Linked DNA regions of Hydrogenophilus thermoluteolus. Each later gene encodes a partner of the first gene's protein in a complex. Links are inferred from orthologs where the notes say so. Each region holds a gene or a part of one and is shown on either strand. Other genes may lie near its edges.

Region 1 (6,822 bases):
AAGCCAAAGCGGCCAATGGCGGTGCCGATACGATCCTGGTCTGTGAGCGCGGCGTTTCGTTCGGATACCACAATTTGGTGGTCGATATGCGCGGCCTCGCGATCATGCGCGAGACCGGTTGCCCAGTGGTGTTCGACGCCACGCATTCGGTCCAACTGCCCGGCGGGGGAGACGGGCGGTCGAGCGGCCGCCGCGAGTTCGTCCCGGTTTTGGCGCGCGCTGCGATCGCTGCGGGGGTGGCCGGGCTCTTCATGGAGTGCCATCCTGACCCCGACAAGGCCCTTTCCGACGGGCCGAACGCTTGGCCCATTCCGCGGCTCGAGGCGTTGCTGTCGACGTTGGTCGAGCTCGATCGAGTGGTGAAGCGCAGCCCCTTCCTCGAAAACGAGTGGTTACTTCGCTGAAAGGAGCCGAACATGGCGAAAGGGTATGTGGTTGTGGTGGCGCGCCGTGCCGACAATGACGCGCTTGCGCGTTATCGCGAACTCTCTGCGCAGGCGGTGGCCGAACATGGAGGGCGTTTCCTCGTGCGGGGTGGCCGCTTCGAGGTGCTGGAGGGCGCCTGGCAGCCGGTGCGCGTCGTCGTCGTCGAATTTCCCTCTTATGACGCGGCGAAAGCGTTTTACGATTCCGAAACCTACCGACAAGCGCGTGCCGCCCGCGAAGGAGTTGCGGAGTACGACATGCTCGTCGTCGAAGGGCTTGCGTAAGGCGCGGTCGGAACGAATACAGAGTAAAGGAGTGAAACCATGGCAGCAATCGTAGATATCGTTGCCCGCGAGGTGCTCGATTCGCGCGGCAACCCCACGGTCGAGGCAGACGTGTTGCTCGAATCGGGCGTCCTCGGGCGGGCAGCGGTTCCTTCCGGGGCGTCGACCGGTTCTCGGGAAGCGCTCGAATTGCGGGATGGCGATCCCAACCGCTATTTGGGCAAAGGCGTGCTCAAAGCGGTCGAAAACGTCAATACCGAAATTTGCGAAGCCCTGTTGGGGCTCGACGCCGACGACCAGGCGCTCATCGACAAGACGATGATCGAGCTCGACGGCACCGAGGACAAATCGCGCTTGGGTGCGAACGCGATCCTGGCGGTGTCGCTCGCGGTGGCGAAGGCCGCCGCGGAAGAGGCGCGACTGCCGCTCTACCGCTACCTGGGCGGCAGCGGCCTCAAAGCGATGCCGGTACCGATGATGAACGTGATCAACGGCGGTGCGCACGCCAACAACAGCCTCGATATTCAAGAGTGCATGATCATGCCCGTGGGCGCGTCGACCTTCCGTGACGCGTTGCGCTGCGGTGCCGAAGTGTTCCACCACTTGAAGAAAATCATCGACAAACGCGGCATGCCCACGACGGTGGGGGACGAAGGCGGGTTTGCGCCCAACGTGAAAAACACCGAAGAGGCGTTGAACCTGATTCTCGAAGCGGTTGCCGCGGCAGGGTATGAACCCGGACGTGACGTGGTATTGGCGCTCGACTGCGCAAGCTCCGAGTTCTACCGCGACGGTCAATACGTGCTCGAAGGGGAGGGACTCACGCTTACTTCGGAAGCGTTTGCCGACTACCTGGCGACCCTGGTGGACAAATTCCCGATCGTTTCGATCGAGGATGGCATGGCCGAAGGCGATTGGGCCGGGTGGAAGCTCTTGACCGAACGGTTGGGGCAGAAGGTGCAACTGGTTGGCGATGATCTCTTCGTTACCAACACCAAAATCTTGGAAAAAGGAATCCAAGAAGGCATAGCCAATTCGATCCTGATCAAGATCAACCAGATCGGGACGCTTACCGAAACCTTCGCTGCGGTGGAAATGGCGAAACGCGCGGGCTATACCGCGGTGGTTTCGCACCGTTCGGGCGAGACCGAAGACGCGACGATCGCCGATATCGCGGTTGGGTTGTCGACGATGCAGATCAAGACCGGTTCGCTTTCCCGTTCCGACCGACTGGCGAAATACAACCAGCTGCTGCGCATCGAGGAGGATTTGGGCGATACGGCCCACTATCCCGGTATCGCCGCGTTCTATAACCTGCGTCGCGGCTGAGTCTTGTTGCGGCGTCGTCGCACGCGGAGTGTCACGCGATGGTCACGGCGCTGCGGCGGTTGGCGATCCTCCTCCTGGTGCTCGGGTTGCAATACCAGCTCTGGTTCGGCGAAGGGGGGATCGTCGCGCGGCAACGTCTGGAAGCGAAAGTGGCCGAGCTGCGTGCGCAGAACGCCGCGCTCGAAGCCCGCAACGAGCGGCTGCGCGAGGTGATTCGGCAATTGGAAACGGGCGGCGAGGCGCTCGAAGAGACCGTTCGCCGCCAATACAACTGGATTCGCAGCGACGAACTCCTTTTCATGGTGCCGGAGCACGCCAGCCGCCCATGAAGAAGGTGCTTACAAGTTAGTCGATGCGGCGCAGGAACCGGCGGTAGCGGCGCGCCGCGTCGATGTAGTGCTGCGCGTTTTGGCGCAACGCAGCAACCTCTTCGTCGCTCAACGTGCGCACCACGCGGCCGGGTGAGCCGACGACCAGGCTGCGGTCGGGGATCACCTTGCGCTCGGGAATGAGCGCATTGGCGCCAATGATGCACTCTTTGCCGATCACCGCATGGTTTAGGATCACCGCGTTGATCCCGATCAAGGTGCCGTCACCGATCGTGCACCCGTGCAGCATCGCCATGTGGCCGACGGTGACATGGGCTCCGATCGTGAGCGGAACGCCTTCGTCGTTGTGCAGGATCGCGCCGTCTTGGATGTTCGTACCCGCCCCGATCGTGATCGGTTCGTTGTCACCGCGAACCACCGCATTGAACCAGATCGAGACGTCCGGGCCCAGCCGAACGTCACCGATCACTTCGGCGCTCTCGGCAATCCAGACGCCTTCCGATAAAATGGGTCTCTTGTCGTCGAGGGCAAAACAGGCCATTGTCACGCTCTCATTTTTTCTGAAACGCGCTTTATTATCCCATGAAACCGCGTTCGTGCTGAAAGTTGCGCATTATGCTTGCTTACCGTCATGCGTTTCATGCAGGGAATCCCGGTGACCTGCTCAAACATTGGGTGTTGAGCGAAGCGCTCGCGCTGCTCAACCAAAAAAAGAAGCCGTGGTGTGCGTTCGATACCCACGCGGGGGCTGGCGTCTATGCGCTGACGCAGCGCATTGGCGGTCGACTTCCGGAAGAGTGGCGCGACGGGGTCGGTCGCTTTTGGGCGGCGCAGGCAGAGGCCCCTGCGGCGTTTGCCACGTTTCGGTCCATTTTGAATGCATTCAATCCCGATGGCACGATGACGGTTTATCCCGGGTCGCCCGCGATCGCGCGCTTCTTGATGCGCGCCGATCTTCCCGATCGACTCTATTGCTTCGAGCGCCACCCCACCGACGGCGAAGCGTTGCGGCAGCTCTTTGCGCGTGACCCCAGGGTGAGCGTTACGCTTGCCGACGGATGGCAAGCAGCGGTCAAACGGATGCCGCCCCCCGTGCGGCGCGGGATCGTTTTCGTCGACCCTTCGTACGAAGGGGCGAAGGACTATGGTGCCGTCATGCCGTTCGTTCGCGAGGTGCGGCGTCGGTTTCCGCAAGCAGTGGTGATGGTGTGGTACCCATTGCTCAAGCGGTACGAAGTCCCGATTTTGGTGCGGCGGTTGCGCAACGTGCTGCCGGAGGACCACCTGTGGGTGGAGCTTGCGGTCACGGCGCCACCGAAAAGCGGGTGGGGGATGTATGGAAGTGGGCTGGTGGTCCTGCAACCCCCTTATGGGCTTCATGAGCGACTCCAGGAAGGGCTCACGTGGTTGCACGGGCTCCTGGCGCAACCCAACGCGCCCGAGCCACGGGTTGAGAGCCGAACGCGGTGAAAACGGATCCGTTGAAGCAGAGTAGTCAATGATGGCATCGAAGCAAAATCTGGCACAGCGCGCTTTGGCGCAAGTTGTGATCTGGCTGGGCGGGACGCTCCTTTGGCTGGCGGTTTATTTGGGCATCGATCACGTTTTTGCGGCGTTGGAGCCGAGCTACCGGGTCAAACCCGAAGGGCTGACGATCGCAATCGTAGGCCTCTGGTTCGCACTGACGCTGGCATTGCGTTCCGTGGTTGCCGCCTGGATGGCAGCGCTCTTTTTCGCAGCGGCGCAGTGGGGACAATTTCTGCACTACAGCTATTACGGTGCGCCCATTGCGCCGCACGAGCCGGTGCTGCTTTTCACTGAGTGGCGCGAGATCACGGTGGCGTTTTCTGGGCTGCTCCACCATTTTTGGGCAGCGCTGCTGCTGCCGCTCTTGCCGCTTGCCGTTTTCGCTGCAGTGCGGCGAATGAACCGGCGCTTCGGCGTGCAGGGGCGGTGGTGGCCAGGAATGCTTTTCTTGGCGTTGTGGTTGGTGTTACCGCTCAAAGCGTACCGACACCCCGAAAACACGCAGGCATTCTATCCGCGTCCCTACGGTTATGCGCTCAAAAACGCCTGGTTGGTCACGTCGTACGCGATCGGCGCAACCGCAGCGCATGGCGGGATTTCTGCACTGGCGGCGGCACAGTCAGTGAGTGGCGAGCCGTATCACGTACGCCCGATCGGCGAGGGGGTCGATGGGGTGATCGTCCTTGTGATGGGAGAATCGACCAATCCAAGCGTGATGAGCGCTTTTGGTTACCCGCAACCCACTACGCCGTTTCTGGCATCGTTGCGTACGTGCCCAACGTGCATCGTCACGATCGGGCAGTCCGCTGGGGTGGCAACCAAGGTGACGTTGCCGATGTTTTTCAATCTGCAGCGTGAGCCGTGGCGTAGTGACATTCCGGTTACCGGTAAGAGTAACCTGATCTCGCTGGCGAAGCAACATGGGTATCGTGTCGTGGTCGAGTCGGCTCAGACCAACAACCTGTTTACCTTCACACGGGCGGATTCGGCCGACCATTTCTGCACCGTGGATCGATGCGATCCCGAGCGTGCCGAAGCGGGGGTCGATCGCGTCTTACTCGAACGCATCGCCGCGGAACCATTTCGCGACAAAACCTTGTTGATCCTCCACACCCGCGTTGCGCATTCGGCGTACGACCGCTATCTGCCGCCAGGATGGCAACCGTTTCCCGTCGATACCTCGTCGCGCAGCGCTCAGATGCAGACGACCTACCGTAACGCTGTTGCCTGGTTCGACGAATTGGCACGGCAGATCGTTACTGCGGTACGAAGCAAAACGGACAAGCCGATTTGGTTCATCCTTACCGGTGACCACAACGAATTGCTGGGTGAAGGCGGCCGTTGGGGCCACGGGCAGCTTACCGCGCATGCTGGCGAAGTTCCCGTGGTGGTCGCCGCCTGGAATGGCGCCACGATCCCAGAACCTTGGCCATCACGGTTGCGTTGTCGGCCCACGCACTACGAATTGGGGCAGTTCGTCGCAGAGCTTTTGGGGTGGGAGGTGCACTCACCGGAGGAGTCGCCTCGGGTACTCTACACCAACGGTCCCGATCTCGGTGGGAAAGCAGGCTGGATCGAATTGACGCGTCGTATTGCGGAAGATGGCCGCTGCGACGTTGTCGAGCGTCTGGTGCCGTCGGGCCGGCACCCGTGAAAGGGGGAACGAACGGCGCAAATGACGCGGTTCGGGAACGCGCGCAAAAAGGCGTTATTCTTCCAGCACCAAGGGATCGGAGAAGACCAGCGTGCCATCTTTGCGCATCATCAAATTGTCTTGCGCGATGAGATCGGGCAACAGCCGGTACTGCTCGATAAAGCGCGCCAACGCGTCCAAGGCCTCAGTCAGTGTCTTGTCGAAAGGTGGTTGCGTTTGCACCATCTGCTGTAACGCGATTGCGCCCATTTTGCGGCTGAGTTCGCCCCACTGTTTGCACATTTCCCAATAGACGGCGGCCAAACGGCGCGCCAATTGGCCTGCTGGCGACTGTTCCGGCAGTGGGTAGAGTTTTTCCATTTCGAAAAGGTGCATCGGGTAGCCGAGCGACGAACGGCCGATGATACCGTGGTACGCATGGACGATAGGAAAATGAGGCCCTTGCGGGCGATCGTCCGCGGTGTAGTAGAGGTATTCGTCGGGATGGGTGACAATTTTGTACACGCGTTCAGGGCCCGCGTCGAGGACGATGCTGAAGCGACCTCGGCCGATTTCCCGTTTGCCGGAAAGGAGCGGGTGTTCCGGGACGGGGTCGGGGAGCTGCCCCTGTTCATGGCTTGGCGGCGCCAATTGGGGGTCACCGTTTGGGTGCGCCGCTTCCGGTTTTGTCGGTTGTTTCGCTTTCGGCGTCATGGTGCTCATCGCAACGGGAAGCTGTTTCGATCATATCACTTTTGTCGCCGGTTGTGGCGCGCGCGATGCGCAGCGTACGGCTCTCCGGGGTCTCCAGCGTCACTCGGCCCAAGCGGCCGTCCCGGAAATCCTGCAAGAAGACGAGGGCGGCACGCTCCCAGTCGATTACGCCACCTCGGGCGACGCAGCCGCGCCGTTCGGCAATCGCTTCCAAGATCGCCTCTGGGTGGGATGCGGTGATCAGAGTTTCGGGAAGGCCGTATCGTTTCGCAATGCGCTCGGCATAGCCCTCTTCCTGAAGCGTGGTGATGAGCGCGAGCGCCACTTCTTCTTCACGCACCGCATTGCGCCCGATTGCGTGGCATGCCGCGAGCATCCAGCCGTCGTGTTCGATTTCGATCTTCGGCCACATCATGCCCGGCGTATCGAAAATGGTCCGTAAGCCGTCCAGGTGGTAGCGCTGCACCGCCTTGGTCACCGCCGGTTCGTCGCCAACCTTGGCCGCTTTGCGCTTGAGTAATGCATTGAGCAGGGTCGATTTGCCCACGTTGGGAATGCCGACGATCATCATCCGCAATGG
Region 2 (17,271 bases), 1.3 Mb from region 1 along the record:
ATTACTTCGGAAGCAGCATGCACGGTTTCGGGAGCGCGCTCGGTGGGGTGTTCCACGCCCGTTTCCGTTGCCGCGCCAACGCGCGCTGCTTCAAATCCGCTTGAAGACGAGCGTTGCGTTGGTGCCACCGAATCCGAACGAATTAGAGAGCGCCGCGCGAATTTTCGTCGCCCGCGCCGTGTGCGGACAGTAATCGAGATCGCACCCTTCACCCGGTTCGTCGAGGTTGATGGTGGGCGGTGCAATCTGATGGTGTAGCGCAAGGATCGTAAAGATCGCCTCCACGCCGCCTGCGGCCCCCAGCAGATGCCCCGTCATCGACTTGGTCGAACTCATGATCAGCCGCTTCGCATGGTCGCCGAACGCGCGCTTCACTGCCAACGTTTCGGCGACGTCACCCAACGGCGTCGAGGTACCATGCGCGTTGATGTAATCGATTTCGTCTGGGTCGAGGCGCGCATCCCGCAGGGCATTTTGCATGCAGCGCATCGCCCCGTTGCCATCCTCACACGGCGCGGTCATGTGGAACGCGTCCGCGCTCATGCCGTAACCGACCAACTCCGCGTAGATCTTCGCCCCGCGGCGCTTCGCGTGCTCGTACTCTTCCAAGACGACCACGCCGGCACCTTCACCCAACACGAAACCGTCGCGCGCTTTGTCCCACGGGCGAGACGCCTTTTCGGGCTCGTCGTTACGGGTCGAAAGCGCCTTTGCGGAAGCAAAACCACCGATCGCCAGCGGCGTCACGGTCGATTCGGCACCCCCGGCGATCATCACGTCGGCATCGCCGTACTGGATCAGCCGTGCCGATTCACCGATCGAGTGGGTTCCGGTAGCACACGCGGAAACGACGGAGAGGTTGGGCCCTTTCGCCCCGAGCAAGATCGAGAGGTTGCCCGAGATCATGTTGATGATCGAACTGGGGATGAAGAAGGGCGAAATCTTACGCGCCCCGCCGTTGAGGAAATCGTGGTGGGTAGACTCGATCATCGGCAGACCGCCGATCCCCGAGCCGATATTGATCCCCACCCGTTCGGCGTTGGCTTCGGTGATTTCCAATCCGGCGTCGCGAACTGCCTGAATGCCTGCCGCCATGCCGTAATGGATGAAGAGATCCATTCGGCGCGCCTCTTTCTTCGGCAGGTACGCTGTAACGTCGAACTCCTTGACTTCCCCAGCGATGCGCACCGGAAACGTGCTTGCGTCGAAACGCGTGATGGGCCCAATGCCTGAGCGCCCCTCGACGATGTTCTTCCACGCCTCTTCGACACTATTGCCTACGGGAGAAACGATCCCTAGGCCGGTCACGACCACGCGCCGACGCATGCCGTACTCCTTCGGATAAACGGATATTATTTGTTGAGGTGCGCGACGATGTAATCGATCGCCTGTTGCACCGTGGTGATCTTCTCAGCCTCCTCGTCCGGGATTTCGCACTCAAACTCCTCCTCGAGCGCCATGACGAGCTCAACGGTATCGAGCGAATCGGCCCCCAGATCCTCGACGAAAGACGACTCGTTCTTGATGTCGGCCTCATTCACGCCGAGTTGTTCGGCCACGACCTTTTTCACACGCTGCTCGATTTGCTCGATGTTTTCCATTTCGGATGACTCCTTGAACGGGATGAAAAGCGGAGTTATTCTACCAAAGCAAAAAGCAATTGAAGCCTTTTTCACGCCATGTACATACCCCCATTGACGTGGAGTGTGGCGCCGGTGACATAGGATGCCGCGGGTGACGCCAAGAAGAGCACACACCCGGCAACTTCCGCCACCGACCCCAGGCGTCCCAATGCGATCTGGTTTGCGAGCACCTCGCGTTGGGCTTCGGGCAACGCTTCGGTCATATTGGTTTCGATGAAGCCCGGCGCGACGCAGTTCACGGTGATGTTGCGGCTGCCCAATTCGCGTGCCAACGCCCGGCTCATCCCCGCAACGCCCGCTTTCGCCGCAGCGTAATTGGCCTGCCCGGCGTTCCCCATGCTGCCGACCACGGAGGTGATATTGATGATCCGCCCGTACCGCGCTTTCATCATCCCTTTGAGCACGAGCCGCGACAGACGAAAGACTGCGGTGAGGTTGGTATCGATCACCGCCTGCCATTCGTCGTCCTTCATCCGCATCGCCAGGTTGTCTTTGGTAATGCCCGCGTTATTGACCAGAATGGCGATCGCACCGCGCTCTTTCTCGATCGCGCGCACCAAGTGCTCGGCCGCCGCGCCGTCGGTGACATCGAGCACATGCCCTTCGCCATCAAGCCCTGCCGCAGCAAAACGGGCGCTGATCGCCGCTGCCCCCTGTTCGCTCGTTGCCGTTCCGATCACATAGGCGCCCGCCGCAGCCAGCCAGTCAGCCACCGCCGCGCCGATCCCTCGCGACGCACCGGTAACGAGCGCCGTTTGCCCATCCAACCGAAACGCGCGCGCAACCGTTTCCTGCACCGTCGTTTCCATCTCAATCCTTTCCGTCATCGCGTTCTGTCTCGAGCAGCGACTGCACGGCTTGCGCGTCGCTCAACGCGACGCTTTCGAGTGACTTGACGATCCGCTTCGTGAGCGCTGCGAGCACTTTCCCAGGACCACACTCGACCACGCGCGTGACACCCGAAGCCGCTGCGTGTTCGATCGTTTCGATCCAGCGAACAGGGGAATAGGCTTGCGCAACGAGCGCGGCACGAATCGCTTCCGGCTCGGCGTGGGTCGCCACGTCGACGTTGTGGATCACCGGAATGCGGGGCGAATGCACCTCGACCTCGGCGAGCGCTGCCGCGAGCCGCTCCGCAGCGGGGCGCATCAGCGCACAGTGAAAAGGCGCACTCACGGGCAAGAGCACCGCGCGTTTGGCACCGCGCGCTTTCGCGAGCTCCGCAGCCAGCAAGACCGCGTCCCGATGCCCCGCAACCACAATCTGTCCGGGGGCGTTGAGGTTCGCGGGCGCAACGATCTCCTCTGCTGATGCGGCCTGAGCACACACGTCGGAGACCGCCGCAGCGTCGATCCCCAGGATCGCGGCCATCGCACCCACGCCCTCCGGCACCGCTTCTTGCATCGCCTCCCCACGCAAGCGAACCAACCGGACGGCATCGGAAAAAGCGAGCGCTTCGGCAGCAACCAGCGCACTGTATTCGCCCAGGCTGTGTCCTGCGACGAACGCAGGATCATGGCCACCGAGCGCTTTCCATGCCCGCCAGACCGCGACGCCAGCGGTGAGCATCACCGGCTGGGTATTGCGCGTACGCGTCAGTTCCGCCTCCGGCCCCTGATCGACCAGACGCCACAGATCGATCCCCAGGGCGTCGCTCGCCTCCCGAAAGGTTTCCCGAATTTCCGGCAATCCTTCGTAGGCGCGCATCATGCCGACACTCTGTGACCCCTGACCGGGAAAGACAAACATCGTCGTCATGCGTCTCCTCGCTTTTTGGTTCAGGTCACCAACGCAACAGCGCAGCGCCCCAGGTAAAACCGCCACCGATCCCTTCGAGCAGCACCATTTGACCGGGCAGAATCTGCCCCGCCTGCACCGCATCGCACAACGCAAGCGGTATCGACGCCGCCGAGGTATTACCGTGCTGCTGCACGGAAGTTAGTACCCGCGAAAAAGGAACCCCCAAACGCTTGGCCGTCGCATCCAAAATGCGTATGTTGGCTTGATGCGGCACCAACCAGTCGAGTTGATCTGGGGTCATCTGAGCCACCTCGAGCACTTCTCGTGCAACGTCGGCAAGCGACTGCACGGCAAATTTGAATACCGCTTGACCCTGCATCCGGACGAACGGATCTCCGGTCACCTGGCCATTCGCAGTCTGGCCCGGAACACAGAGAAGATGCCGGTGGCGTCCGTCGGCGTGCAATTTCGTCGCCAAAATACCGGGCGCGTCGCTCGCTTCGAGCAGCACCGCACCCGCCCCATCGCCGAAGAGCACGCATGTGGTGCGGTCGCGCCAATCCAGGATGCGGGAGAAGATTTCGGCACCGATCACCAGCGCCCGCTGCGCGGCGCCCAACCGTATGAATTGGTCGGCCAGCGTCAACGCATAGACGAAACCGGTGCACACGGCTTGGACGTCGAACGCCGGCGAACCGTTGGTGATCCCCAGTTTGTCCTGCACGATCGTCGCAGTGCTGGGAAAAATCATGTCGGGCGTCGACGTGGCCAGAACGATCAGATCCACGTCGTTCGGCTGCCAACCTGCGCTTGCGAGCGCCTGCTGCGCCGCAGCGACCGCAAGATCACTCGTCTGTTCGTCGTCGGCGGCAAAGTGGCGTGTCGCGATACCGGAACGCGTGCGGATCCACTCATCCGAAGTATCAACCCCGCGCGCGACGAGATCTTCGTTGGTAACGGGGCGCCCTGGAAGGTACCCACCTACCGCGACGAGCCGAGAATAGCGGGCCATCGTCTCCCCTTTCATCCCGCGGAAGGCGCCGGGGCAGCCGTATTTTCTGCGGCGGAACCCCCGTTGAGTGCTGCCAATTGCTCTGCGACGCGATCGACCAAGCGATGGGTGCCGGCCTCCCAGGCCCGCTCGAGCGCCCAACCGAACGCATACGCATCGACCCCGCCATGACTCTTCACGACGGCGCCGCGCAAGCCGACCAAAACCGCCCCGTTGTACCGCCGCGGATCGACACGATCCTTGAAGCGGCGCAACACCGGCAATGCGACCATCGCGGCCAGTTTCGTCCACCACGCACGAGAAAACTCTTCCCGCAGGAACGTGGCCAACATCTGCGCCAGTCCCTCGGTCGTCTTCAACGCCACGTTGCCGACGAACCCGTCACAAACGACCACGTCGGCCGCACCTGCGTAGATATCTTCCACGTTGCCGACGAAATTGAGCGGTGACGCAGCAAGAAATTCCGCGGCTTCGCGAACGACCTGGTTGCCTTTGATCGCCTCTTCGCCGATATTGAGCAACCCCACCCGCGGTTCAGAGACCCCTTCGACCGCGCGCACCAAGGCTGCCCCCATCACACCGAATTGGAGGAGGTGTTCTGCGGTGCAGTCGACGTTCGCGCCCAGATCGAGCACCCAAACCCGACCCGTGCGCGCCGGCAACACCGTCGCGATCGCCGGGCGATCGATCCCAGGCAAGGTTTTGAGGACGAAACGGGCAATCGCCATCAGCGCACCGGTATTGCCGGCAGAGACGGCTGCCACCGCCCGACCATCTCGCACCAACTCGATCGCACGGCGCATCGACGAGTCGCGCTTGGTGCGCAACGCCGACTGAGGCAACTCGTCCATCGCGACGACCTGAGACGCCGGCTCCAAGGTGATTCGGTCCGGAAAACGGCGCGCAAGACGCTCGACTTCGGGCGCCAACCGATCCGGCATACCCACCGCAATGACGCGTGCGACGGTGTTCTTGGTCAAAAAGGTTTGGATCGCGGGGATCGTGACGGAGACCCCATGGTCTCCGCCCATACAATCGACAGCGAGCGCGCTGTTCATTCGCCAGCGGTATCGATCACTTTACGGCCGCGATAAAAACCGCTCGGCGTCACATGGTGACGAAGATGGACTTCACCCGTAGTGGCATCGACCGCGATCGGCGGGTTTTTCAAACGGTCGTGCGACCGATGCATGCCACGCTTCGACGGTGATTTTTTGTTCTGCTGAACAGCCATGATTTAGCGCTCCATTTGAAGTAACACGGAAAAAGGGGAAAGCGGTTCACCCACTTGCGCTGGCCCCGGCAACGCGCACCCATCGTGCACCGCACCTTGAGGCCACGCCAACAACAGTTCTTCTTCCAACAACTCGAGCAGCGTGATCGGTTCGTCCATCACGCGCGCATCCCAGTTCTCCTCCTCGAGCTCCTCTTCCGGAATCGCCGCCGCAGACCGGTACCAAACGACCAGACGTTCGATCGCCACCGTCCAAGGCGCCACCGCGAGACAATGCGGGCAGACCACGGGCAGCACGCCTTCGAGGCGCAGCCGACTCGCGGCACGCCCTTCCGGCGTTCGTTCGGGCTCGACCCGCCAATCGAGCGTCGCGGCAAGGTCACCGATCTGCTCCGCTGCACGCGCAAACCGCGCTGCGGCCACTTTTCCGGACCACGGCGCGTCGCCTCGAACGAAAGCAACCGGATCGAATACCTGAGCGAGGAGATCAGGATGTTCGGACATAAGAGCGGAATGATAAAATGTTCGCCACTTTTTGTCAAAGCCTTGCGTCCCGATGAACAGACCCGATTCTGCGCTTTTGGTGCTCGCATCTACCTCCCCTTACCGCCGTGCGTTGCTGGCACGACTCAACCTCGATTTCGTCACCGCAAACCCCGAAACCGACGAAACCCCGCAACCCAACGAATCGCCGCGCGACCTTGCCTTGCGTCTTGCCAAAGCCAAGGCGCGCGCTGCGGCCCGTCAATTCGCGCAACCTGCCCTCATCATCGGCAGCGACCAAGTGGCCGCGCTGGGCAACGAACGCTTCGGCAAACCGGGCACGCCGGAGCGCGCGATCGCGCAACTCAAGCGCATGCGCGGGGAAACCGTCTATTTTTATACGGCAGTCGCCGTTTTCGACACCGTGACGCAACAGAGCCGGGTAACCGAGGTTCCCACCGCGGTGACTTTTCGCGCCGACCTCAGTGACGACGCGATCGAACGGTACGTACGCACCGAACAACCGCTCGATTGCGCTGGCGCCGCCAAAATCGAAGCACTCGGCATCGCGCTGGTCGAAAAAGTGGTCAGCGACGACCCAACGGCGCTCATTGGACTACCGTTGATCGCCACCGTTCGGCTGCTGCGCCATTTCGGCTGGCAAATCCCGTAACACACTGTCCAGTGCCCGCTGGGGCACCCCACCTTCGGTCGGCCGCCCCAGCCGTTTGACGCACTGCGCAAGCGCCCCAGGTAGCGGCGCATCGCACACGACACGCCGACCTGATTCGGGATGACGAAACGCTAGGCGGCTGGCGTGAAGAAACAACCGCGGCAGATCGAGTCGACGCGCTACCACCTTATTGAGCGAAAAATCGCCGTACTTTTCGTCTCCGGCGATCGGGTGCCCGACGTGCGCCAAATGGGCGCGAATTTGATGGGTCCTTCCCGTATGGATCCGCACTTCGACCAGCGAAAATCCCGGCGCGGGCGCGCCCCACGCCGCAAGACGAACCACCTCCGAATCCGAAGGTTTGCCCGTCTCGGCAATGCGAACCCGTCGCTCACCCGCCGCGGTCAAATAGCGCTCAAGTGGCGCGCGAATGCGCAGACGCGATTCTGTGAGCATCCCGACTGTCAGAGCGAGGTAGGTTTTCGCCACCTCGCCAGCACGCCAAGCCGCTTGCAGCCCTTTCAAAGCGCGGCGCGTTTTTGCGATCACGAGCAACCCGGACGTATCCCGGTCGAGCCGATGGACGAGCTCCCAACGCTGCGCTCCTGGCCAATGGGCACGCACCCACTCGATCAATCCCCAGGAGAGACCCGACCCGCCATGGACCGCGACTCCAGAGGGTTTGTCGACGACGAGCAGCGCCTCATCCTCATAAACCACCGAAAGCGAAGCGAGCGCCCGCGCGGGCGGCACCACCGCAATGGTGGGTTCGGGCAAACGCAGCGGCGGCACCCGCACCGTCTGGCCCGCGTGCAACCGACTGTCGGGTTGCGCACGGCAACCATCGACCCGCACTTCACCGCTACGGATGATGCGATAGATCAACGCTTTCGGCGCCCCCTTCAGATGGCGACGCAAGAAATTGTCCAACCGCTGCGGCCCCTCGGTCACCTGCAAAAAACGCACCGCGGTCTTGACCGGCGCGGTTTCGAGATCTTGCGCTTTTCCCATAATCAGTACTATACTTCACCCTTGACCAAGACCCGATCTTACTCCTTTGGTCGAGCCATTTATCTCCGCTCCCAAAAGGGTCTTGACCGGTTTTTTCGTTACGCACTGAACCCGACCAACCTACCCCGGCGGTGCCTGACGTAAGGAAAGCAAGTGAAGCGCTCATTGGGTTTCGAGCGCTCCATCGAGGAATCCGTGAACACGATTTTTTTGGCCTTCTTCCCGCTTCTTCTCATTGCGCTCGCCTGTACCTTTAGGCGTAAGAGCGTTGTGCTGGCTGCTTTTCGGTCTAAGCCAACCCTCTGTGCGCATCGCGAAGCGGTGCGGTCCGCACGGCTCATCCCTCCCCTTTCCCGTCGGGTCCCGCCCATCGACTCGTGGAGACCCGAATCCGATGAAACGCATGCTCTTCAATGCCACGCAAGCCGAAGAATTGCGCGTGGCGATCGTAGATGGCCAGAAACTGATCGATATCGACATCGAATCCGCCCACCGCGAACAACGTAAGGGCAACATCTATAAAGCGGTCATCACCCGCATCGAACCCAGTCTGGAAGCGGTCTTCGTCGACTACGGCGAAGAGCGGCATGGTTTCCTTCCCTTCAAGGAGGTTGCGCGCAGCTACTGGCGGAGCACCGAACAGAACGGTCGCACCCGTGTCCAAGACGCGCTCGAAGTCGGTCAAGAGCTGATCGTTCAAGTCGAAAAAGAGGAGCGCGGCAACAAAGGCGCGGCACTCACCACGTATGTTTCGCTCGCAGGGCGTTATCTGGTCCTGATGCCCAACAACCCGCGCGGCGGCGGCGTTTCTCGCCGCATCGACGGTGAAGAGCGCGCCGAACTCAAACAGATGCTGGAGCTGCTCAACGTCCCGGAGGGCATGAGCCTGATCGCACGCACCGCAGCGATCGGCCATTCGCTCGAAGAGCTCCAATGGGACCTCGACTACCTGTTGAAACTCTGGCGCGCGATCGAAGAAGCGGCAAACGCCCAAAAAGCCCCTTTCCTCATCTATCAAGAGAGCGCGCTCGTCATCCGCGCGATCCGCGACTACTTCCAGCCCGACATCAGCGAAATCCTCTGCGACACCGACGAAATTTACGAGCAGGCGCGCCAGTTCATGCAGCACGTGATGCCCGACTGTGTGCGCCGTGTCAAACGGTACGCCGATGATGTCCCGCTTTTTTCCCGCTTTCAGATCGAACATCAGATCGAAACCGCGTACGCGCGCCAAGTAACCCTGCCCTCTGGCGGTGCGATCGTGATCGACCACACCGAAGCGCTTGTCGCGATCGACGTCAACTCCGGCAAAGCGACCAAAGGTGCCGACATCGAAGAGACCGCGCTCAAGACCAACCTCGAAGCCGCGGAAGAGATCGCGCGACAGCTGCGGCTACGCGACCTAGGCGGCCTGATCGTGATCGACTTCATCGACATGGAAAACCCGAAAAACCAGCGGGAAGTCGAACAGAAACTCAAAGAGGCGCTGCACTTCGACCGGGCACGGGTCCAGATGGGGCGCATCAGCAAATTTGGGCTCCTCGAGCTCTCACGGCAACGGCTCCGCCCGGCGCTCGCCGAAGGCACCTATGTCCCCTGCCCGCGCTGCAGTGGCACCGGTCATATCCGCAGCACCGAATCGGCCGCGCTGCATATCCTGCGCATCATCGAAGAAGAAGCGATCAAAGAGCATACCGCCGCGGTTTATGTTCAAGTTCCGGTCGACGTCGGCACCTTTTTGCTCAACGAAAAACGGTTCGACGTCGCCCGTATCGAGGCGCGCCACCAGGTCCGCGTCGTGATCATCCCCAACCGGCACATGGAAACGCCAGCGCACGAAGTGGTGCGGCTGCGCCACGACCAGATCGACAACCTGGACGTGCGCTTGGTGAGCTACGAACTGGTCACGCCGCCAGCGCCGGAAACCGCGCCGACGAACCTCCTGTCCGAGCGCAAAGCGCCCAAGCAAGAAGCCGCGGTGAAAGGGATCGCCCCCGACGCCCCGCCCCCGGTCACGCGAGCAACGGACGCACCGGAAGACGCGACGGCAGACACGGCGCCGACGGCCCAAACCACCGAGGCACCCCAGCAAGCTCCGCTGCTTCAGCGCCTTTTCGCGTGGCTCAAAAGCTTGATGGGACCGGGCGACACCAGCGCTACCTCATCGGAAACCGAAACCGCGAGCCCGTCCGCGCCACCGGTGCGAAATGGCAACGGTCGCCGCAACGGCAACAGACGTCGCCCACCGCGCCGCAAACGGAGCGACGAATCGCCGCGCGACGCGTTGACCAGCGAAACGAGAACCCCACAGCCGCAAACCTTAAGCGCCTTGGCCGAATCTGCCGACTCCTCCCTCGCGTCATCGGCTGAATCGGAAACGAGCGCCGAACCGTTGGAACTCGTACTCACGCCGGAGAGCGGCAGCGAATCGCCGGCCAAACGGCGTCGCCGCCGCAGCCGGGGGCGGCGCAAAGAGTCGGCTGCCGAAAGCGAGACCACTGCTCCGACCGAAACCTACGACGCAGCAACCACCGAAACCACTTCGGCGGTAGCGGACACAACCGAGGAGCTTCCGGCTGAAGAACCGACCCCGACCGCACCGTCAGCAGCATCGGCACAACCGGCCGAAACCGCGCGCGAAGCAGCCAAAGGGGCTGAAACCGCACAACCCGAGGCCACCGAACCTGCCGTGACGGCATCCACCGATGCGGCAGAAGAAATAGCAACACCAGCACCCGAGCACGCCGAGAAGGAGCGCGTACCTGACGACGGCATCCTTCCAGAACGGCAGCTCCCGGTACCGGTTACGCCAGCAGTCACGGAAGTAGGGGCAGTAAGCGCTGCTGGCGAAACGACAGATACTCCAACTGCAGCGGACGAAACGGCTCTTGACACCACCCAACGTCCGGAGGCAGAGCCTGGCGCAACCGCGGCAGTCGTGCCGCAAGACGGCGAAACAGCCGAGCAGACACCCGCTGACGAAAAGCCCGGTGCCGAATCGCAACCGGCTGCACCAGAAGCCACGGCACCCGAAGCAGCCGAACCCCAATCCGGTGCGTCGCCTGCGAATGCCGAAGGCTCCGAAGAAGTGCCAGTACTGCTTGCGCCGCTTCCAGTCCCGGAACGGCTCGACGGTTCGCTGGCCGCCATCCCCCCGGGGCGTCCAGCGGTTTCGCAAAACCTGAGTGAAGGCGACCCGCGTGACGGCAACACGGCAACGGAAGCCGCTCTTGGCACCCCTGCGTCGACAACGGACCTACCAGCGGGCGCGGTAGAGGACGCGCCCCACGAAACCCCGCCGACAATGTCCGAACCGGGCGTGCCGCCCGCCAACGCGGCGCCTTCTGCAACCGCTGCGCCATCGTCCCGCAACGCAGAGACGCCGAAGGGCAACGAGTCGCACGAGGTTACGGACGAGCCTGCCCCGCGCCGCGAAACCGATACCGCGGCGCTGCGGGAAATGGTCGCGCAAGCGGGCCTCGTCTGGATCGAAACCGACCCCAGCCGCGTCACTTATCGACCGGTTTTCCCGCAGCCTGAAGGCTTGGGGCGCGTGATCCCGCGCGCCCCAAAGCGCGACGAAGGGCCGCTCATCCAGGTGGAGACGCGGCGCAACTAACCGCTTTGCGTGGCTCGATTGGTCTCTTCCAGCCAATCGAGCCACGCCATCGCCCCATCTTCGATGAGGTCGAGCACCTGCTCGAACCCTTCTCGCCCACCATAGTAAGGGTCTGGCACTTCGTAATTCGGAAACGCGCGGCTTTGCGCCATGAAAAGCGCCAACTGCGCGTGTGCCTCGAGCGGACGCATCCGTTCGAGCAGCGCCAGGTGGCCGCGATCCATTGCCAGAATCCAATCGAAGCGCCTAAAATCGTCGCGGCAGATTTGCCGCGCACGCAGCGTCGACAAATCATAGCCACGGGCGCGCGCGGCCCGAAGCGTCCGCGGGTCCGGTGGTTCGCCCACATGATAGTCGTGCGTGCCTGCCGAATCGACCGTAACCCATGTCCATCCGCGCTGCTGCGCCAGATGGCGCAATACCCCTTCTGCGGTCGGCGACCGGCAGATATTGCCCGTGCACACACACAACAAACGAATCGGCGTCGTCATACTCCCTCCTGAAGCGGAATCGGCAAGGCGTCACGCCACCGTCTCGAACCCGAACACCGACTGCCGCAACGCCAGCAATTGATCGCGCACCGCCGCCGCCTTTTCGAATTCGAGCGCCTCGGCGTGGCGTTTCATCTCGCGCTCCAGCTTCTGAATCGCTTTCGCCACCGCCTGCGGATCACTGCGGTCGAGCTGCGCCAACCAATCCCCGTCCGCACGCGACGCCGCGCGACCGCTTGTACGGGCCGCCGCGCCCTCACCGCTTGCAGGCAGCCCATCGATCAACTCTTTGACCGCTTTGACCACCGAACGGGGGGTAATTCCGTGCGCCGTGTTGTAAGCGATCTGTTTCGCCCGCCGCCGCTCGGTCTCCTCGATCGCGCGGCGCATCGAATCGGTGACCGTATCCGCGTAAAGGATCGCAGTTCCATGAACGTGGCGCGCCGCGCGACCAATCGTCTGAATCAACGACCGCTCGGAACGTAAAAACCCCTCTTTGTCGGCGTCGAAGATCGCCACCAACGAAACCTCGGGAATATCGAGCCCTTCGCGCAACAGGTTGATCCCGACCAGAAGGTCGAACGCCCCCAAGCGTAGGTCGCGGATGATCTCGGCGCGCTCCACCGTGTCGATGTCGGAATGGAGGTGCCGCGCCCGGACGCCGTTTTCGTTGAGAAACTCGGTGAGGTCTTCGGCCATCCGCTTGGTGAGCACCGTCACCAATACCCGCTCACCGCGCGCGATGCGCTGTTTCGCTTCATGGAGCAGATCATCGACCTGCTGCGACGCGGGACGCACCCACACCTCCGGATCGACGAGACCGGTGGGGCGCACCACCAGTTCGACCACCGCGTCGCTCGTTTCCCGTTCATAATCCCCTGGCGTTGCCGAAACGAAAACCGTCTGCGGCATCCGTGCTTCGAACTCCACCCAAGTGAGCGGCCGATTGTCCATCGCACTCGGCAGGCGAAAGCCGTACTCGACCAGATTGGCCTTGCGCGCGCGATCGCCGCGGTACATTCCCCCGATCTGTCCCACCGTGACGTGCGACTCGTCGATGAACAACACCGCGTCGGGAGGCAAATAGTCCATCAACGTCGGCGGCGGCTCCCCGGGCGCACGGCCCGAAAGGTGGCGCGAATAGTTTTCGATCCCTTTGCAAAACCCCACCTCTTCGAGCATTTCCAGATCGAAGAGTGTGCGCTGCTCGAGCCGCTGCGCTTCGACCACCTTCCCCGCAGCAAGCAGCGCTTCGCGCCGCTCCCGCAGCTCGGCCTTGATCGCGTCGATCGCGCGCAACACGGTTGCGCGCGGTGTGACGAAGTGGCTCGACGGATAGACCGTGAACCGGGAAAGCTGCTGCACCACCGCACCGGTGAGCGGATCGAAGAGCTTCAACGCCTCGATCTCGTCGTCGAACCACGCCACCCGCAGCGCCCATTCGGCGTGTTCGGCCGGAAAGATATCGATCGCCTCACCGCGCACTCGGAACGTCCCGCGCACGAAATCGGTCTCGGTGCGCTCGTACTGCATCGCCACCAGACGCTCGATCGCCGCCCGGCGCGAAAGCTGCTCCCCCACCCGCAAGTGGAGGATCATCGCGTGGTAGTCCACCGGATCCCCGATCCCGTAGATGCACGAGACGGTGGCAACAATCACCACGTCACGCCGTTCCAACAGGCTCTTCGTCGCCGACAAGCGCATCTGCTCGATGTGCGCGTTGATGCTCGAATCCTTTTCGATGTAGAGATCACGGCTCGGCACGTAGGCTTCGGGTTGGTAGTAGTCGTAATACGAAACGAAGTATTCAACCGCGTTCTTGGGAAAAAATTCGCGAAACTCGCTGTAGAGCTGCGCCGCCAAGGTCTTGTTCGGCGCAATCACCAACGCCGGGCGCCCAAGGCGCGCGATGACGTTGGCCATCGTGAACGTCTTGCCGGAACCGGTCACCCCCAACAACACCTGGCGTGCCAGACCAGCCTCGAACCCATCGACCAACTGCGCAACCGCCTGAGGCTGATCCCCTGCTGGCGGATAAGGGGCGTAGAGCACGAAAGGGCTACCGGGGAAACGGTGCCACGTCCCGTGATCCGCGCCGTTTGGGTCCGTTGCGACCCCAGGATTCGGCACCGAATCGCCCTGAGGTGCCGTGGTAGAATCGTTCGTCGTCACACGCTTCATTCCCTCATTATCGCAAAAGTTGGAGAACCGCGATGTCACTCTTTGCCAATGTCCCGCTTGCGCCGCGCGACCCGATCCTGGGTCTCAACGAAGCCTACGCTGCCGACCCGCGCTCGAACAAAGTGAACTTGGGCGTTGGGGTCTACTACGACGACAACGGGAAAATTCCGTTGTTGGCGTGCGTGCGCGAAGCGGAAACCGCGATGGCGGCAAACCCGAAACCACGCGGCTACCAGCCGATCGAAGGGCCAGCGCACTACACCACTGCGGTGCAGCACCTGCTCTTCGGCCCCCAATCCCCCCTCTTGGCAGAAAAACGGGTCGTCACCGCGCAAGGGCTTGGCGGCACCGGGGCGCTGCGTATCGGCGCCGACCTTCTCAAGCGGATCGTCCCCGACGCTTCGGTCTATATCTCCGCCCCGTCGTGGGAAAACCACCGCGGCATCTTCGAAGCAGCGGGTTTCTCTGTTCGTGAGTACCGCTATTTCGATGCCCAAACAGGCGGCGTCGATTTCGCGGGCATGATTGCCGATCTCGAAGCCGCACCGGCCCACAGCATCATCGTGCTCCATGCCTGCTGCCACAACCCCACCGGCGCCGATCTCACCGAAGCGCAATGGCAAACGGTCGTCGAAGTCTGTCGAGCCAAAGCGCTCGTTCCCTTCCTCGACATGGCCTACCAAGGCTTCGCCGAAGGGATCGACGCCGACGCGGTTGCCGTGCGCCGCTTCTGCGATGCCGGGATTCCTGTCTTGATTTCGAGCTCGTTTTCGAAGAACTTCTCGCTCTACGGCGAACGGGTGGGCGCCCTTTCGATCGTCACCACCACCGCCGACGAAGCCGCGCGGGTCCTTTCGCAACTCAAACGGGTGATCCGCACCAACTACTCCAACCCGCCGACCCATGGGGCCGCGTTGGTCGCCACGGTGCTCGCCGACTCTGCGCTGCGCCAGCAGTGGGAGACGGAACTCGCGGGCATGCGCGACCGCATCCGAGCGATGCGGCAAGGGCTGCGCGCGCGCCTCGAAGCCGCGGTTCCTGGGCGCGACTTCACCTTCGTCACCGCGCAGCGCGGGATGTTCTCCTACACCGGCCTCACGCCGGAACAGGTCGAACGGCTCCAGCGCGACTTCGGCATCTATGCGGTGCGCTCGGGGCGGATCTGTGTCGCTGCGCTCAACAGCCACAACCTCGATACCGTTGCCGATGCGATCGCAGCGGTGTTGCGCGGCTGATCGCGACTCGCTAGAATGACCTCCATGAGCGTGCAACCGGTCGAGCACATTGAACCGCAGGCGGCGGAAACCGAACTCAAGCCGCCGCCGCTCTTCAAGGTGCTGCTGCTCAACGACGATTTCACGCCAATGGACTTCGTGGTGGAAGTGCTGCAGCGTTTTTTTCACATGAACACGGAACGCGCAGTCGCAATCATGCTCAAAGTCCACCATGAAGGGATGGCCGTCTGCGGGGTCTACCCGAAAGACATCGCCGCCACCAAAGTGGCGCAAGTCACCGAGTTCGCCCGCAAGAACGGCCATCCATTGGCCTGCACCATGGAGGAAGCCTAGCGATGATCGCCCCGGAGCTCGAAGTCACTCTGCACATGATCTTTGCCCAAGCGCGGCAGATGCGCCACGAATATGTGACCGTAGAGCACCTGTTGCTTGGGCTGCTCGACAACCCCTCGGCTTCGGACGCGCTGCGCGCGGTCGGCGCCAACATCGACGGGCTGCGCCGCGATCTGCAGCAATTCATCGACACCCACGTCCCGCGCGTTCCCGGTGAGGGCGATTTCGACACCCAACCCACCCTGGGTTTCCAACGCGTCGTCCAGCGGGCGATCCTCAGCGTCCAGTCGGCCGGAAAATCGGACGTCACCGGCGCAGCGGTGCTCGTTGCGATCTTCGGCGAAAAAGATTCGCACGCGCTCTTCTTGTTGCAGCGGCACAAAATCACCCGCCTCGACATCACCAATTACCTCGCGCATGGCGTCGCCCCCGAACGGGTCGCGCAACAGCAGAACCTCCGCAACAAAGCGGGTGCGCAAAGGAACAACCCGGCCGCGAGCGACGACGACGACGAACAGCGTCCCGCAAATGGTGCCGCGGCGCTCGAACAATTCACCCTCAACCTCAACCAACTCGCAAAAGAGGGCAAGATCGACCCCCTCATCGGTCGCGACGCGGAACTCGAACGGGTCGTACAAACCCTCTGCCGCCGCCGCAAGAACAACCCGCTGCTCGTGGGCGAAGCGGGCGTTGGCAAGACCGCGATCGCCGAAGGGCTCGCGAAACGGATCGTCGACGGCGAAGTCCCCGAAGTGCTCGCGAACGCCACCGTCTATGCGCTCGACCTCGGAACCCTGCTTGCGGGGACCAAATACCGCGGCGACTTCGAACAGCGGCTGAAAAACGTCCTCAAAGCATTGCAGGAACAAGAGGGGGCAATCCTCTTCATCGACGAAATCCATACGCTGATCGGTGCCGGTGCCGCATCGGGCGGCAACCTCGACGCGTCGAACCTCTTGAAACCGGCGCTTGCGAAGGGGCAACTGCGCTGTATCGGCGCTACCACCTACAACGAATACCGTCAGATCTTCGCCAAAGACCACGCGCTCTCGCGCCGCTTCCAAAAAATCGACGTCACCGAACCGTCGGTTGCCGACACGGTCGCGATCCTCAAAGGGCTCAAAGAACGCTTCGAAGCGCACCACGGCGTCAAATACACCGCCGCTGCACTGCAAGCCGCTGCGGAACTTTCCGCGCGCTACATCACCGACCGGCAACTCCCCGACAAAGCGATCGACGTGATCGACGAAGCAGGTGCCGCGCAAAAAGTGCTCCCCAAAGGCAAACAGAAAAAGACGATCGGTAAAGCGGAAATCGAAGCGGTGGTCGCCAAACTCGCGCGCATCGCACCCCGCGCCGTGGCGCGCGACGACCGGCAAAAGCTCGCCACCCTCGAACGCGACCTCAAACAGGTGGTGTTCGGGCAGGACGAAGCGATCGAACAGCTCGTACGCGCGATCAAACTCAACCGCGCCGGACTCGGCAACCCCAACAAACCCATCGGCTCGTTCCTCTTCTCCGGGCCAACGGGTGTCGGCAAAACCGAAGTGGCGCGCCAGCTCGCCTTTACCCTCGGGATCGACCTCGTGCGCTTCGACATGTCCGAATACATGGAG

What was found.
Region 2: the proteins of eno (region 1) and HPTL_RS01740 are in contact, whole or in part, in a solved structure (PDB 2FYM), measured with the Escherichia coli proteins. The link is inferred for Hydrogenophilus thermoluteolus from one-to-one orthologs.

What each region holds. Positions count from the first base shown.
Region 1 is NZ_AP018558.1:1,667,519-1,674,340, reverse strand. Bases 1-2,894 are described here. They hold eno (phosphopyruvate hydratase), read left to right. Parts: upstream 1-749; coding sequence 750-2,039; downstream 2,040-2,894. Other genes in these bases: HPTL_RS08110 (gamma carbonic anhydrase family protein), read right to left, coding at 2,385-2,894; HPTL_RS08115 (FtsB family cell division protein), read left to right, coding at 2,078-2,368; HPTL_RS08125 (DUF1330 domain-containing protein), read left to right, coding at 417-710; kdsA (3-deoxy-8-phosphooctulonate synthase), read left to right, coding at 1-404. In the rest of the region: more of HPTL_RS08110, read right to left, coding at 2,895-2,909; HPTL_RS08105 (23S rRNA (adenine(2030)-N(6))-methyltransferase RlmJ), read left to right, coding at 2,984-3,838; HPTL_RS08100 (sulfatase-like hydrolase/transferase), read left to right, coding at 3,867-5,549; HPTL_RS08095 (hypothetical protein), read right to left, coding at 5,604-6,242; ribosome biogenesis GTPase YlqF, read right to left, coding at 6,187-6,822. UniProt on the Escherichia coli protein: Catalyzes the reversible conversion of 2-phosphoglycerate (2-PG) into phosphoenolpyruvate (PEP). It is essential for the degradation of carbohydrates via glycolysis.
Region 2 is NZ_AP018558.1:374,248-391,518, reverse strand. The notes cover bases 7,864-11,615. They hold HPTL_RS01740 (Rne/Rng family ribonuclease), read left to right. Parts: upstream 7,864-8,190; coding sequence 8,191-11,415; downstream 11,416-11,615. Other genes in these bases: HPTL_RS01735 (low molecular weight protein-tyrosine-phosphatase), read right to left, coding at 11,412-11,615. Outside these bases: HPTL_RS01795 (hypothetical protein), read right to left, coding at 1-56; fabF (beta-ketoacyl-ACP synthase II), read right to left, coding at 91-1,326; acpP (acyl carrier protein), read right to left, coding at 1,353-1,592; 3-oxoacyl-ACP reductase FabG, read right to left, coding at 1,673-2,452; fabD (ACP S-malonyltransferase), read right to left, coding at 2,454-3,401; HPTL_RS01770 (beta-ketoacyl-ACP synthase III), read right to left, coding at 3,427-4,395; phosphate acyltransferase PlsX, read right to left, coding at 4,407-5,453; rpmF (50S ribosomal protein L32), read right to left, coding at 5,450-5,629; HPTL_RS01755 (YceD family protein), read right to left, coding at 5,633-6,133; HPTL_RS01750 (Maf family protein), read left to right, coding at 6,186-6,785; HPTL_RS01745 (RluA family pseudouridine synthase), read right to left, coding at 6,729-7,796; more of HPTL_RS01735, read right to left, coding at 11,616-11,906; excinuclease ABC subunit UvrB, read right to left, coding at 11,937-14,036; HPTL_RS01725 (amino acid aminotransferase), read left to right, coding at 14,120-15,322; ATP-dependent Clp protease adapter ClpS, read left to right, coding at 15,347-15,655; ATP-dependent Clp protease ATP-binding subunit ClpA, read left to right, coding at 15,658-17,271. UniProt on the Escherichia coli protein: Endoribonuclease that plays a central role in RNA processing and decay. Required for the maturation of 5S and 16S rRNAs and the majority of tRNAs. Also involved in the degradation of most mRNAs.